DNA from 2 places in the Lysinibacillus sp. FSL K6-0232 genome. Region 1 is predicted to be linked to the other one. Evidence: riboswitches for the same ligand, from Rfam matches in the RefSeq annotation. Region 1 holds a riboswitch; the other holds the start of a gene.
What was found. Region 1 has a riboswitch for cobalamin ahead of MHB42_RS11425 ((2Fe-2S) ferredoxin domain-containing protein). Riboswitches for the same ligand answer to the same signal wherever they lie in the genome.
Positions count from the first base shown of each region.

Region 2: linked by a shared signal. The riboswitch ahead of cobT (nicotinate-nucleotide--dimethylbenzimidazole phosphoribosyltransferase) and the one ahead of MHB42_RS11425 ((2Fe-2S) ferredoxin domain-containing protein) in region 1 are both predicted to bind cobalamin.

Region 1 is NZ_JBBOYW010000001.1:2,337,353-2,345,336, reverse strand. It holds gene MHB42_RS11450 (S8 family peptidase) at 1-375, opposite strand, end outside; gene MHB42_RS11445 (energy-coupling factor ABC transporter ATP-binding protein) at 490-1,326, opposite strand; gene cbiQ (cobalt ECF transporter T component CbiQ) at 1,323-2,096, opposite strand; gene MHB42_RS11435 (energy-coupling factor ABC transporter substrate-binding protein) at 2,102-2,374, opposite strand; gene MHB42_RS11430 (energy-coupling factor ABC transporter permease) at 2,377-3,123, opposite strand; cobalamin riboswitch at 3,355-3,539, opposite strand; cobalamin riboswitch at 3,742-3,922, shown strand; gene MHB42_RS11425 ((2Fe-2S) ferredoxin domain-containing protein) at 4,063-4,434, shown strand; gene cobJ (precorrin-3B C(17)-methyltransferase) at 4,439-6,106, shown strand; gene MHB42_RS11415 (sirohydrochlorin chelatase) at 6,122-7,021, shown strand; gene cobK (precorrin-6A reductase) at 7,018-7,779, shown strand; gene MHB42_RS11405 (precorrin-8X methylmutase) at 7,792-7,984, shown strand, end outside.
Region 2 is NZ_JBBOYW010000001.1:1,190,364-1,198,347, reverse strand. It holds gene glnA (type I glutamate--ammonia ligase) at 1-1,295, opposite strand, end outside; gene MHB42_RS05575 (MerR family transcriptional regulator) at 1,351-1,728, opposite strand; gene MHB42_RS05570 (methionine gamma-lyase family protein) at 1,882-3,135, opposite strand; gene MHB42_RS05565 (trimeric intracellular cation channel family protein) at 3,348-3,953, shown strand; gene cobT (nicotinate-nucleotide--dimethylbenzimidazole phosphoribosyltransferase) at 4,000-5,064, opposite strand; cobalamin riboswitch at 5,148-5,324, opposite strand; gene MHB42_RS05555 (rhodanese-like domain-containing protein) at 5,431-5,733, opposite strand; gene hfq (RNA chaperone Hfq) at 5,832-6,059, opposite strand; gene miaA (tRNA (adenosine(37)-N6)-dimethylallyltransferase MiaA) at 6,139-7,041, opposite strand; gene MHB42_RS05540 (alpha/beta fold hydrolase) at 7,028-7,945, opposite strand; gene MHB42_RS05535 (glycerol-3-phosphate dehydrogenase/oxidase) at 7,949-7,984, opposite strand, start outside.

The DNA of each region.
Region 1 (7,984 bases):
GTACATATAGCTAGGAGCTACGCTTGTAATACCATCTTGCTGCAAATAATAGGAAATGGCTTTTTCAAGCGATACATCTTTGTTTAATTGAATAACATCATAACCTAATGAAGGAATGGAGCGGATCACCTTGGAGCCAATTTTTTTATGTACGTTATTAGCAAGTCCTGAATGCTTAATAATAATGGTATTTTTGCTAATCCATTTTTCCTCATTTTTTGAATTTTTCCCTGCTGCTGCTTGATTACTTGCAAGCATAAGTTGCTCTAGCTTGTTATTTGTAGGCTGTGATGTTTCAGCAAAGGCGGAAACAGCAGGAATCATTAGTGCAGCAGATGCGACAACCGTGACGGATTTTTTTAACCAATTTTTCAATAATTTTCTCTCCTTCAGATCGTAAATTAAGCTTTGACTATTATTTATACGGCTCAACAATAGAAAAGTTTCGTAAATGAGGAAAAATTTTCACCCATATTTAAACTCCATCCTTTAAAGCTGCTGAATTAATTTGTGCAAATCAGCTTTGGAGCGAGGAATTGCCTGATGGCTTTGGATAATATGTTTTTCTTGTAGTAACAGTGCCATCGTAAAAACCCATGGGCGTTCGAGATGTGCACGCTTTAGTAGCTCTTCGTTATAGAACAGCGTAATAGGGTCCCCATTATAAATAATTGACCCTGCCTCCATCACAATAATATGCTCCGCCCATTCATAGGCGAGCTGGATATCATGTGTTGCGAGTAAAATTGTTCTGTCGCCATTTTCTAATGTAGCGAGGTATTGTAAAACTTGTGTAGCATAATAATGATCTAACCCTGCTGTTGGTTCATCTAATAACAGAACAGATGGCTCCATTGCTAAAACACCAGCCATTGCTACACGCTTTTTCTGTCCAACACTTAAAAAATGAATCGGCTTCTCCAATAAATCCTCTACCTCTGTTTGTGCAACAGCCCAAGCAATCCTTTCTTCAATTTTTTCGCTTGACCAGCCAAGATTAAGCGGACCATACGCTATATCTTGCTTGACTGTGCCTGAAAAAAGCTGATGGTCAGCATGTTGAAAAACAATACCAACCTGCTGACGAAGAGCCTTTAAAGCTTTTCTACTATATTGAAGCTTCCTCCCACAAAAGGAAATCGTTCCTGAAGTGGGCTTTAGGATGCCATTAAGATGCTGAAATAATGTTGACTTTCCTGCGCCATTTTGCCCGAGTATAGCGATTTTTTTTCCTTTTGGAATGTGCAATGAAATATCTATTAGAGCCTTTGTGCCATCCGCATAAACATGGGACAGATGCTCAAGCTCAAAATAATTTGCTGTCATCTAACAAAACCTCCATATATGATGAAGAATAGAAAAATAGCTGCCATGCCTAACCAATTTTTCTTGCGATAAGCGCCCGCTTCCTGCCAATAAACAGCCTCGCCACCACGTGACTGCATGGCATTGTTCAGCTCTCGGCTACGTTGAAACATCTCTACAAATAATGCTGCAATAAGCATGGAGATAGAACGTAGCCATTGCATTGGGGAATGATAGCCAAGACGTGCTTGTTGGGCAACATAAATATTTTGCATGCTCGCTAAAAAAAGAAAAATAAAACGGTAGGTTAGCTCTACTAATTCGACCAATAACACAGGCAATCGCCATTGTCGTAAAACATAACAAATACCGTTAACCGATGTTGTTAAAACTAAAAAATATAAGCAGCTTATACTACCAAGCACACTAAAAAATAATTGCTGTGCTGATGTCATACTTGCTTGCCCAATAAAAATGGTCCAATGGCTGAAGGTAACAGACCAAATATGAGCAGGTAAGACATGGGTGGATGGTGTCATGGAGATTAAAATGGCTATAAGGCTAGTGAATAAGAACAAGCATGGTAAAAGTAACAGCTTTCCATAATAGCTTAATGGGATTTTTGCGCCAACAATGATAAAAGCACTCATTACAAAAAATGTAATGAGTGAAAGCTGTTCATCTTTGAAAAGAAGGGATAATAACAATAGCCCTAATGAAAAGGTCATTTTTTCTAGCGGATGAACAAGCGCTAGCTTATTCAGATAAGCATACTTATCAATGAATAGCATAGTCGTTAGCCCTCTTTATGCTTGCCGCGCATATAGCCGATAAAATAGCCAATAAAGCCCGCACCAATCGCTGCTTGTAGAACAAATAATAAGCTTTCAATTTCACCACTAGGTGGCTCCCATAAACTTTCAAACCAAGGCTCATAGTCTTTGTTAATGTCACCAATCGCTGCTTCAGCTTCACCATCAGCACCACCAAACTCTGCGCCCTTTTGAATAAAGAGGGGAATAATCGCTAACAGAACAACAATAGCTACTAGCAGTAAGTTACGTTTCATGTCTAGTGCGCCTCCTTTACTGAGAAAACACGTAAGGCTTTTAATTCGCTAAGATTATATTTTTTCAAGAAATTCATCACAATGACGGTTAAAATCCCTTCACTAATGGCTAATGGAACTTGTGTTAATGCAAAAATACTTGCGAACTTTGTAAAGGATGCGGCGAAGCCACCAACCTCTGAAGGGAAGGCAAGGGCTAGCTGTACCGAAGTGATAACATATGTGCCTAAGTCACCGAGCATCGCAGCGCAGAAAACTGCTAGAGAAAAGGATAATCCTATTTTTTGTGCTCCTTTAAAAGTAAAGTAAGCGATAAAAGGTCCTACAATCGCCATTGAAAAGGCGTTTGCCCCTAATGTTGTCAGACCGCCATGTGCTAACAGCAGAGATTGGAATAATAGCACAATTGTGCCAATAACACTCATGGCAAGCGGGCCAAACAAAATGGTCCCAAGTCCAACACCTGTAGGATGCGAGCAACTTCCTGTCACTGAAGGGATTTTTAAGGCGGATAATACAAACGCAAAGGCTCCTGAAAGCCCTAACACCATTTTTGTTTCAGGGTTGGCATCAATGGTTTTTCGAATGGAACGCAATCCTAAGACAATAAAAGGGATAGAGATAATCCACCAAAAAATAGCCCATTCAATGGGTAAAAAGCCTTCCATAATATGCATAGCAAAAGCTTGCTTTGGCACTATTAAGTATGCCAATAAAAAATAACTACATTTCCACCAAGAAAACTTCAATATTTTTCCTCCTCACGATGAAATAGATTGCAAGAATAGTGCGTGCGAAGAAATTCTTTGATGCGTATTTAGACTTTTGCATGATCCCATAAGCATCCTGTTGCTCGCTAAACAGGACATTTGACTGAGCCCATACAAAAAGCACTTCTCCGCTACAGGAAAAGTGCACGCTAAAAAAAGGCAAATAATCTATTTATCTGCTAAGTCGCACACCTATCCTCGTAGGCTGAAACGGTCACGTATTTTTCGGCAGGTCTCCTGGCTCTAGTTCACTGCTTTATAGACCTTCCCATCCGTTGGACAGTGGCGTTTTCTATAAAACTCCCTATTACAGTGGCGGGACCGCGTCGGATTTACACCGACTTCCCTTTTAAGTAAAATAACAAGTATTTTACACCGAAAAAAATATAAAATTGTGAGATTTCACGACAAAGTGTAACATGAATTTCTATAAATATGCTATACTTTTTATAAAAAATTTTGAATGAAGGCGCAATGTTGAAAATTCTGATAAGCGAAACTGATAAATTTATCACAAATTATTAAAGAAATATTGAAATTTTAAAATAATAAGCTATGATAAAGACAGTTTTCTATTCAATGGATAACGTTAATAATTTCATATAAACATCAATAAGTGCTCGAATATTCGAGATAATAGGGAAATTGGTGAGAATCCAATACAGCCCCCGCTACTGTAATAGCTGATGAAATCACAAAGCCACTCGTGCAAACTGGGAAGGCGTGAAAGTAAAATGAAGCTTAAGTCAGGAGACCTGCTTAGTTGATTGTGCATGCAAACTTTTCGGAGGGAGAAGTTGAAGCAAGAGCGGGTACCAGTATTTTATTCGTTTTTATCAAGCTTCTATAAAACCTTTACTCTCCATGAAGAGTAAAGGTTTTTTCTTTTCCAAAAAAGCAAATGAAGGGAGCAATTAGATGACAACATGGAATTTAGAGGGGATGCAAACACATCTCTTTATTTGCAACGGTAGTAGCTGTATGAAAAAGGATGGGGAGGATATTACACAAGCCATTCGAGATGAAATACAGCGACAAGCACTTGATAAAGAAATACATACGACAAGAACACGCTGTAATGGACGATGTAAGGATGCTTGTGTTGTCATTGCCTATCCACAAGGCAATTGGTATCGTGTGCCATCAACAGAGCATGCGAGAGCACTTGTACAAGATTTGCATCATGAAGCTTTATACAAGGAGCATGTCTTTTCATTGCGTGAGGGGACATTACAGCGCACAGCACAGACAACGGCCATTAAAGGGATTGAAAAGGTGAAAGAGAGGTAACAGGATGGCACAAAAAGGGAAAATTTTCGTAGTGGGCTTTGGACCTGGAGATTTTAAGCATATTACGACACGTGCTGTAGAGGCATTGCAACAAAGTGATATGATTATCGGCTATAAAACCTATGTAGAGCTTATTCAAGATTTAGTCAATGCCAAGTCAATTATTAGTACAGGTATGACAGAGGAGGTTTCACGTGCACAGGAGGCTGTGCGTCAAGCAGAGGCTGGTAGTATTGTTTCGGTGATTTCCAGTGGAGATGCCGGCGTTTACGGGATGGCTGGTTTGGTGTATGAAGTGTTAATTGAGCTGGGCTGGACAGAGGCAACAGGCATTGAAGTCGAAATTGTTCCAGGGATTTCAGCGATTAATTCATGTGCTAGTTTACTAGGAGCACCCATTATGCATGATGCTTGCACAATCAGCTTAAGCGACCATTTAACACCTTGGAATTTAATTGCAAAGCGTGTAGAGGCGGCAGCGATGGCAGACTTTGTCATTGCACTCTACAATCCAAAAAGTGGACGTCGTACAAGACAAATTGTGGAGGCACAGCGCATTCTGTTAGAATACCGTTCACCTGATACACCTGTTGGGCTTGTGAAAAGTGCCTATCGTGAGCGTCAAGAAATTACGATGACAACATTAGCAGAAATGCTAGAGCATGATATTGGTATGCTAACAACTGTCATTATCGGGAATTCTTCGACATTTTTCTATGATAATAAAATGATTACACCGCGTGGCTATCAGCGCAAATATACACTTGGTGCAGAGAAGCAGCCATTGCGTCCACATCAACGTTTGCGTGAAGAAAATGAACCTTGGGCAATGAACCAAGAAACAGGAGCTGCACGAAATGATTTTGCTGCTGACCCTAATGCAGGACGCTTTATTAAACCCAGTGTAGCCGCTGCGCCAAAACCGAAAAAAACAGCATTGGAAATGGCTACAGCGGCACTTGCAATGGTGAAAGGAACAAGTGCAATACAGGCAACGCCAAAGCTTGTCCAGCAAAACATTGAATCCATTTTTGAATTAGCTGTAAGCCCGGGTGTGGCTAATAAATTTTTTACACCACAGCAAATGACAACATTGGCAGAGGTCGTTGGTGAAAATGGCACGATGGAATATACACCAGAGCATCAAATCCATTTAAAAATTCCAACAACTGAGCCTGATCGCATTACCGAAAAGCTACAGGCAGTAGGCTTTTTACTAGCGCCTATTGGTGATGTTGTGACATTGAAGGCTTGTGATTTTTGCTATGGTGAAAAGGCAGATTCAATTCCATATGCAGAAGAAATTCAGGAAAAGCTAGGTGGCATGTCCTTGCCGAAAACATTAAATATTGGCTTTAATGGCTGTGGTATGGCTTGCTATCGTGCTGTGTTTGACGATATTGGCATTGTATACCGCAAAAGTAAGTTTGATGTTTTTATTGGGGCAAAGCCAGTGGGTCGTACAGCACATGCGGCACAGCCTGTTGTAGAAGGCTTGGAGCCAGAACAACTGATACCGCTTATTACAGAGATTATTGAAGAATATAAAGCAAATGCTCATCCAAATGAGCGCTTGTTTAAATATTTTAAACGTGTGAAAAAGATACTACATTTTACGTATCAGGATATGTCTTCCAAAATAAAAGTAGAGCCAGCTCCATGCGGCGACTAGTGAGGAGTAATAGAGATGAAAGCAATTTTATTTGTCGGCCATGGTAGCCGTTTAGCAGCAGGAAATGATGAGGTACGTACATTTATCGAGCAAATGACACCGCGTATTGATCCACAATTTTTAGTGGAAACGTGCTTTCTTGAATTTGCCTCACCGAATATTGAAGAAGGAATTACAAACTGTGTGAAAAAAGGGGCAACAGAGGTTCATGTCATTCCGATTATTTTACTCCATGCAGGTCATTCTAAGCTCCATATCCCAGCAGAAATTGAGCATGCACGCGAACATTATCCAAACGTTACGTTCACATATGGTCAAACAATTGGTATTCATGAAGAAATATTTGCGATTTTACAAGATCGCCTAGCAGACATTGGTTTTAGTACGGAAGAGGAGCAGCAGGATACAGCCATTTTATTAATTGCACGAGGCGGTAGTGATCCAGAGGCAAATGGTGATTTTTATAAAATCACACGACTACTATGGGAAAAGCTTCCTGTCAAATATGTGGAAAGCGCTTTTATGGGAGTAACAGACCCGCGTGTTGAGGAAGGCATGGAGCGTTGTGTCAAACTAGGTGCTAAAAAGATTACGATGCTGCCATACTTCTTATTCACAGGCATTTTAATGGAGCGTATGAAGGGAATGTGTGAAAGCTTTAATGTGCAATATCCTGAGTGTGAGATTCAAATTGCCGATTATTTTGGCTACCATGAACGTCTGCAAAATGTGTTATTAGAGCGTATTGAGCAGGCTGTTAATGGGACATCAACAGGCATGCAAGATTTAGAGAATTACCGTGCCTATGCGGCAGTACATGGACATGCACATCATCACCATCATCATGACCACGAGCATGGACACGATCACCATCACGACCATGACCATCATCATGCAGAGGAGCCTGTCAAATGATTTTCATGTTAGCAGGGACGAGTGATGCAAGAAACCTAGCCCTTGAATTGCAGCAGGCAGGGTATCCTGTCACAGCTACGGTCGTTACCGAATCAGCAGCCACTAGCCTTGCTGATGCTGGCTTGCCGCATTTAATCGGTCGGCTCACGGCTGACGAAATGGCAGCGATTATTACAGAGCAGAACTATCAATTAGTAGTAGATGCCTCACATCCCTTTGCGGAGGAGGCATCTAAAAATGCGATGGCAGCGGCAGAGCAGGCACAGATTCCATATATTCGCTATGAGCGAGCTCATGAACATTATGCCCATCCTTTAATTACTGTTGTAAAGGATTATGAGGAGGCAGCTCAGCTAGCTGCAGAAAAACGCGGTGTCATTATGCTAACAACAGGAAGTAAGACACTCGCAACCTTTACAAAGGTGCTTCACGGCTTAGACAATACAAGAGTGATTGCGCGTATGCTGCCACGACTGGACAATATGGAAAAATGTGAGGCGCTCGGCGTGGCACAGCGAGATATTGTGGCCATTCAAGGTCCATTTTCAAAGGAGTTAAATGAAGCGCTATTTCGTCAATATGGCGTAACATTAATGATTACGAAGGAAAGCGGCAAGGTTGGCTCAGTGGATGAGAAGCTAGAGGCGGCGCTTGCTTGTAATATTGAAACGATTTTAATTGCCAGACCAAATATTCAATACGGCCAGCAATATTCAACATTTGAAGATGTTTTACAGGCTGTACAACAAACACTTTAGGAGGCATTTTTCATGGATTTTAAAACAGATTTCAAACCATTAACAGTAGACCCAGATAAAATTTACGATTATAGCTTTTCTATTATTGCGGAGGAAATGGGTGAGCATGATTTTTCAGAGGATGAATGGAAGGTTGTGCGACGTATTATCCATGCATCAGCAGATTTTGAGCTAGGTCGTAGTGTTATTATTACACCGGGCGCTA
Region 2 (7,984 bases), 1.1 Mb from region 1:
ACAGTTGTGCGGTACATATCGAATTCGATTTCTTTTGCTTCTTTAAAGTTTGCGTAAATATGCTCACCTAAAGCTGCTTGTGCTACTTTATCTTTTGCAAGTAATGCTAAAGCATCGTCAAGTGCTGGTGGTAAGTTTTCAATACCATTCGCTTTACGCTCTTCCTCTGACATTACATAGATATTGCGGTTAATCGCTGCTGGTGGTGTTAATTGTTGACGGATACCTTCTAGACCCGCTTCTAAAATAACAGCCATCGCTAAATATGGATTTGCAGATGGGTCCACAGAACGTACCTCAACACGAGTAGAAAGACCACGTGCTGATGGGATACGAATTAATGGTGAACGGTTTTGTGCAGACCATGCTACATAACATGGTGCTTCATAACCAGGTACTAGACGTTTATAAGAGTTAACTGTTGGATTTGTGACAGCTGTAAAGCCTTGAACATGTGCAAGAACGCCTGCCATAAACTGCATAGCTGTTTCAGAAAGTCCTAATTCAGTAGATGCATCGTAGAATGCATTTTCCTTACCTCTAAATAATGACACATTAAAGTGCATACCAGAACCAGCTTCGCCAAATAAAGGCTTCGGCATAAATGTAGCATGCAAGCCGTGCTTACGTGCAATTGTTTTTACAACAAGCTTAAATGTTTGGATATTGTCACAAGCTGTTATAGCATCTGCATATTTAAAGTCGATTTCATGCTGCCCAGGTGCTACCTCATGGTGAGATGCTTCGATTTCAAAGCCCATTTCTTCCAACTCTAATACAATATCACGACGGCAGTTTTCACCAAGGTCAGTTGGCGCTAAATCGAAGTAACCGCCATGGTCATTTACTTCTAATGTTGGTTCGCCTTTTGCATCTAATTTGAATAAGAAGAATTCTGGCTCAGGCCCTAAATTGAAGCTTGAGAAGCCCATTTCTTCCATTTTTTTCAGAATTCGTTTCAGGTTATTACGTGGGTCACCAGCAAACGGTTCGCCTTTAGCTGTATATACATCACAAATAAAACGTGCAACTTTTCCTTTTTCAGAAGTCCAAGGGAATACTACGAAAGAATCAAGATCAGGATATAAATACATATCTGATTCTTCAATGCGAACGAAGCCTTCAATAGATGAGCCATCAAACATCATTTTATTATCTAATGCTTTGTCTAGTTGACTTACAGGAATCTCAACGTTTTTGATTGTGCCAAGAATATCTGTAAATTGTAAACGAATAAAGCTTACATGTTTTTCTTCGATAAGACGTTTAATGTCCTCTTTTGTGTATTTACCCACAGTTTTCCACACTCCTATAATTTGTCTAGCTTATATGTTTACTCACTCCTATTAATTAATAGAAACGAGATAAATCCCCGCGTCGGATGGATGCTTTTTGCATGCGCTGTGCTTGACGCATTTCCTCACGCATAATCTTGCGTAATTCTGAATCACTTAAATCTTGTTCATCAATCGTTGCAGCAGGATTGTTCTTTTTCGCAAAAATCTTTTTAATTTTTGCCATATTCATACCCTGCTCTAAATAATCTTTAATTTCAAGCAATGTGTCGACATCGTTTAATGAAAACATGCGACGGTTGCCCTCTGTTCGGTGCGGCTCAATTAAATGGTGTTCTTCATAATAACGAATTTGTCGTGCCGAAAGTTCTGTTAATTGCATCACAATACTCATCGATAATAACGGCATCGTTCGTCTAATTTCACGACTCATTTAAGTCCTCCTCCAATACCCGCTAATCATATAACGAAATTTTTGCACTGTCAACCAATCATGTAAGGTTACCTAACATGATTGGTTATATTTTTTTAAAACCGATGAAAAATTGTAAAAAACTATTCAATTTTATAGTTTATAACGTTTTATTTAGCTATTTTGAATCGCCTGCACCGCACTGCAAATGGCAAATTTTACATGCTCATACGTTAATCCTCCTTGGATAAACGCTGTAAATGGTGGGCGTATTGGGCCATCTGCTGTTAGCTCAATGCTGGAGCCTTGTATAAATGTGCCTGCTGCCATAATGACATCATCCTCATAGCCCGGCATATAGGCTGGTTCAGGTGCATAGTGGGCATTAATCGGTGAATTCGCTTGGATTTCACGACAAAAGGCAATCATTTGCTCAGCTGTTTGGAATGAAACCGATTGAATTAAATCTGTACGACTTGCATTGTAGCTTGGCGAGGTGCTCATTCCAATTTCCTCTAGCATCGCTGCGGTAAAAATAGCACCCTTTAATGATTGTGATACCACATGTGGCGCTAAGAAAAACCCTTGATAAAAATCAGCCAATGTATTTAAGGTAGCGCCCGCTTCTGCCCCAATCCCTGGAGATGTCATACGATAAGCACATTTTTCCACTAAATCTGCACGCCCTGCAATATAGCCACCGATTTTTGCTAAGCCGCCACCTGGATTTTTAATAAGTGAGCCTGCCATTAAATCAGCCCCAACCTCTGTTGGCTCCTGTGCCTCTACAAACTCACCATAACAATTATCAACAAAAATAACAGCGTGTGGTGCTAATTTACGCACTGTCGCACACATATCCGCAATATCAGCAACTGTAAAAGATGGACGTGTCGCATAGCCCTTAGAGCGTTGAATAGCAATCATTTTCGTGCGCTCGGTAATGGCTGCTGCTACTCCGTCCCAATCAATGGCTTGATTATCCAATAAATCAACATGTCGATAGCCAATATTGTAATCCTTTAATGAGCCGGTATCTCGGTCACCACCATCGACAATGGCTTGCAATGTATCATATGGCTGACCTGAAATATACAGCAGTTCATCGCCAGGTCGTAGTACACCGAATAGACTAAGTGTAATCGCATGTGTTCCTGAAATAATTTGTGGTCGTACAATGGCTGCCTCTGCGCCAAATACCTCCGCATAAACACGCTCTAAATTATCGCGCCCCTCATCATCGTAGCCATAGCCATTTGATGGATGTAGATGATAGTCGCTCACCTGATGCTTACGAAAAGCCCCTAATACTTTTTGCTGATTATAAAATGCCATTTCCTCCACTTTTGCATGATAGGGTTGAACTTTTCCCTCTATTTTTGCCGCTAATGCTAGCGTTTGTGCTGATAAATTTGTCGTAAACGTCATTCTTTTCTTCTCCATTTCACAGTTGTCCCGTATATTTACGCTGACGGATGTTTTACTTTATTCCAATATTATCTTAACAATTTGTTTGTCTACCTGCAAAACTTGCCTATTGTTTCTTTGCGCAATTTACGCTAAGCTAATGTGCGGACTATTTAGCAGCTAAATTTTGCTAGAAAATTCATATATTTTGTTACTAAGAAGGGATGAAGGAGATGGCTTGGGAAGTTTTTAGTATTATTGGAACAATTGCCTTTGCTATTTCAGGAGCAATTATTGCAATGGAAGAGGAGTACGATTTATTCGGTGTTTATATATTGGGAATTGTGACAGCCTTTGGGGGCGGAGCTATCCGAAATTTATTGATTGGTCTGCCTGTTACAACATTATGGGGGCAAGATATGATGTTCCAAATTGCACTTGCAGCCATTACAATCTTTTTTATTTTTCCGCATCACCTTATCCAGCACTGGCATCGCTGGGGTAATTTCACAGATGCCATTGGTTTATCCGCATTTGCAATTCAGGGTGCGCTCTATGCGGTCAAACTCGATATGCCCATCAGTGCCGTTATTGTCGCTGCTGTTTTAACAGGCTCAGGTGGAGGCATTGTGCGCGATTTATTAGCACGACGAAAGCCTTTAGTGCTTCGTGATGAAGTCTATGGCGTATGGGCTGCACTTGCAGGTCTAATTATTGGGCTTGAAATGTTTACAGGAGATATTTTTCTCTATATTTTATTTGCTATCATTACAGCATTACGTATTCTTTCTTATATGTTGAAATGGCGTTTACCCTTACGTAAATTAAACAGAGCATAATTTTCCTATTAGCTATCCGTCACTAATAAAAAACCAAACAATGCTATCACACATTGTTTGGTTTTTCTAATTTCATCGTTTCCTCTAATGTCGCCATATTTTTCATCATTGAGCAAGCCGCATCCAAAATCGGGAAGGCTAAGGCTGCGCCAGAGCCTTCTCCTAAGCGCATATTCATATGTAGCATCGGCTCAATGCCAAGCAATTCAGCAGCCATTTTAGCACCCGGCTCCTCTGAGGCATGAGAAGGAATCATATAATCCTTTACTTTCGGCTCAAGCTTATAGGCAATAAGTGCAGCAATAGTCGAAATAAAACCATCAATTACAACAGGCTTACGATGTGCAGCAGCAGCAAGTATAACACCAGCCATCGCTCCTATCTCTAGCCCTCCAACTTTAGCCAGTACATCAATTATATCTTTAGGATTTGGTTGATTAATCGCAATGGCTTTTTTAATAACAGCTACTTTATGTGCAATGCCCCCTTGACCAACACCTGCACCAAACCCTGTAACATCAATAGGATCACAGCCCGTCAAAACAGCTAATATAGCAGCGCTTGGTGTTGTATTACCAATCCCCATTTCCCCTGTTCCAAGTACAGTAGCTCCCTGTGCTATTTCCTCCATTGCCACATGAATCCCGACTTCAATAGATTGAATCGCTTCCTCTCTGGACATAGCAGAACCTCTTGCCATATTAGCAGTGCCATATTTAATTTTCTGCATTATAACACCAGCATCAGGCGGAATATCCCCTTTAACACCAACATCTACTGTGACAACCTTTGTATTCGTTATACGGGCAATCGCACAAACACCTGTACCACCCTTCGGAAAATTTAATGTTTGAAGGAGCGTAACATCTTGTGGATTGGATGTAACACCCTCCTCACAAACACCATGATCTGCCGCACAAACAATCATGACCTTTTGTTCAAGGCTTGGCACTAACTGTTCTGTTATTCCAGCAAGCTGTACAGCAATGGACTCCAGTTTCCCTAAACTTCCCGGAGGCTTACATAGTGTATCGATTCGCATTTTTGCTTGCTCCATCATCTCCTTCTGAACACCCTGAATGTTATGAATTGTACTTTGTAATAATTGCATCATTATTTCTCCCTTCATTTAAACAAAAAAGTCTGTAGTTTATTGTCATGACAAATAAACTACAGACTTTTCCATCATCTATATCTTCCCAAAGCAAGCAGGCAGGTCTTCTGGCTCAAGTTCAACATTTCATAACACCTTCCCAGCTATTCACCAGTGGTATTCGCTATGAAACTCCCTTATACAGTGGCGGGTCCGCTAAAGCTTTTCACTTTATTCCCTATTCTCCCGTAATGGGCACCTAATGCTTTTATATAATTGAAACTTCTATTTCTACCTTCTATCCATCAGTTCGGTCACTCTATCCGTCACTTTTTGGATTCTATCCGCCATTTTGGCTGTTCTATCCGTTTTCTTTGAAAGAGGTTATTTAAACTCCAACTCACCATCATATGCAAGCATGCCGCCTTCAAGGTTTGTTACATCGAATCCATGTGCCTCTAAGTAAGCGCAGGCATTGGCAGAGCGTCCTCCTGCCTTACAAACAATAATATATGGCTTTGTGACATCTAATTCTTCTAGGCGCTCAGGGATTGTAGCAAGAGCAATATGCTGTGCGCCAGGGATCATGCCGTGTGCAACCTCATCGTCTTCACGTACATCAATAATATATAAATCTTCATTTGCATCCAATAGTTCTAATAATTGTGTTGTTTCCATTGATTTCATTATTATAGCCTCCAAAATAGCAATTTCCTCTATCATTATAGCTTGAAGTCTAAAAAACAGCTAGTGCGAAGAACGCATTAGCTGTTTTATAACCTTTATCATTCAGTTTCTAACAACTCTACGTGCTTGGCTGGAACGAATGTAGAAATAGCGTGCTTGTAGATAAGATGTTGCTTATGTTCAACATCCATTAATAAAACGGTAAAATTATCATAGGATTTCACTGTTCCCTTTAGCTGAAATCCATTTAACAAAAAGACAGTGACAAAAATACTGTTTTTACGTAATTGATTTAAAAACGCATCTTGCAAATTAATTGATTTCATCCAATAGCCTCCCTACCAACTTTCTACCTCTTCATTCCTATAGTAGCATGTTCTACCAATTTATCAATGAGTAATTTATCTATAATTGCTCATCGGCTGTTAAAAAATAAACGTCCATTTTATTACGAAAATAAGTTAGCTGCCTTTTCGCATAGCGGCGTGAATTTTGTTTTAAGCTATCAATCGCTTCCTCTAATGAGCATTTGCCATCTAAGTAATCATATAATTCCTTGTAGCCAATTGCTTGAATGGACTGCACACCTCGAATATTCTGCTGCCATAGACCTTTTACTTCGTCTAAAAGCCCTTGCTCCATCATGATATCGACACGACGGTTAATACGGTCATATAGCACTTCACGGGACATATTTTGCCCTAGCCCAATAATAACATGCTTATACAGCGGTACTTGTCCACGATTTTGGGCTTCAGCCGCTTTTGATACACCACTTAACTCCAGCATTTCCAATGCGCGAATCACACGGCGTGTATTATTAGGATGAATGGTTGCGGCTGTTTTAGGGTCTAGCTTTTGTAGCTTATGATGCATTGCCTCTGGGCCGAGTGCTGCTAGCTCATCATAGTAAGCTTTACGTGTCGCTTCATCTACTCGTTCTTCAGTAAATTGGAAATCATAAAGTACGGCTTGGATGTATAAGCCTGAGCCACCAACTATGATGGGAAGCTTCTGTCTGGCTTGAATTTCTGCAATTTTGTCCCGTACTAGCCTTTGGTAATCTGCCACAGAAAAAGCTTCCGTTGGCTCTAAAAAGCTAAGTAAATGATGGGGAATTCCCTCCATCTCCTGCTCTGTAATTTTAGCTGTACCAATATCTAGCCCCTTATAAATTTGCATGGAATCACCGTTAATAATTTCTCCATTATATTTTTTGGCTAATTCAATGCTTAACGCTGTTTTACCAGAGGCAGTGGGACCAACGATGGCTACCACTTCAGCCTGCTCTATACTACTTTGTATCATATTTTTCTAACCACCGTAATAAAACTTGAAAAACTGCTTGTTGATTATCTTCATTTAAAATTTCATGACGTTTATCCTCAAATAAATAAACCGTTACATCCTGTACACCTGCTGCTGCGAATTGCTCAGCAACTGTGTAAACACCTAAGCCCTGTTCACCAACAGGGTCCTTGCTGCCGCTTATCAAAAGAATCGGCAAATCCTTCCTCACTTTAGCGATTTCCTTTTTGCGATTCAATGTTGTAAAGCCTGTTGTTAAATCAACGAAAAATTGATTTGTTGGAATAAAGCCACAATACGGATCATCAATATATTTTTGAACCTCTTGCTGGACAGAAGTTAGCCAGTCGTAAGCCGTTTTGGGATTTGGGAATTGCTTATTAAAGCTGCCAAAGCTGAGCTGATTTAATAGCTGACTCTCTGTTTCTTTACCAAGTCCTTTTGCTAATGCCCTAGCAAGAAGATTTCCTACCGCATGTAATGCTGTAACATTGCCTGTTCCACATAAAATCACTCTATCCACATTATTGCTATATAGTTGAATATAGCGTCTTGTAATAAATGAACCCATACTATGACCAAAAAGTATTAATGGCACATCAGCAAACTGCTTGTGTAGCTGTGTAATAATCTCATGAGCATCTTTCACAACACGCTCAAAGCCATGATGTTCAGCGAAAAAGCCTAAAGTGCCATTATAGGCAGCCGTTTCGCCATGTCCACGATGATCATGCATTGTTACAGCATAGCCTGCTGCATTCAGTGTTTGTGCAAATGAAAGGTAACGACCACTATGCTCTGCCATACCATGTAAAATATGAATATGACCAATGCATGGTGCCTTTGGCTGTAATGTGCGAGTGAAAATAAAATGCTGATCTGACATTTGAATATAGCGTGTCATTTGTTACTCTCCCTCTTTCGCAAAATATGTCGCATCCAT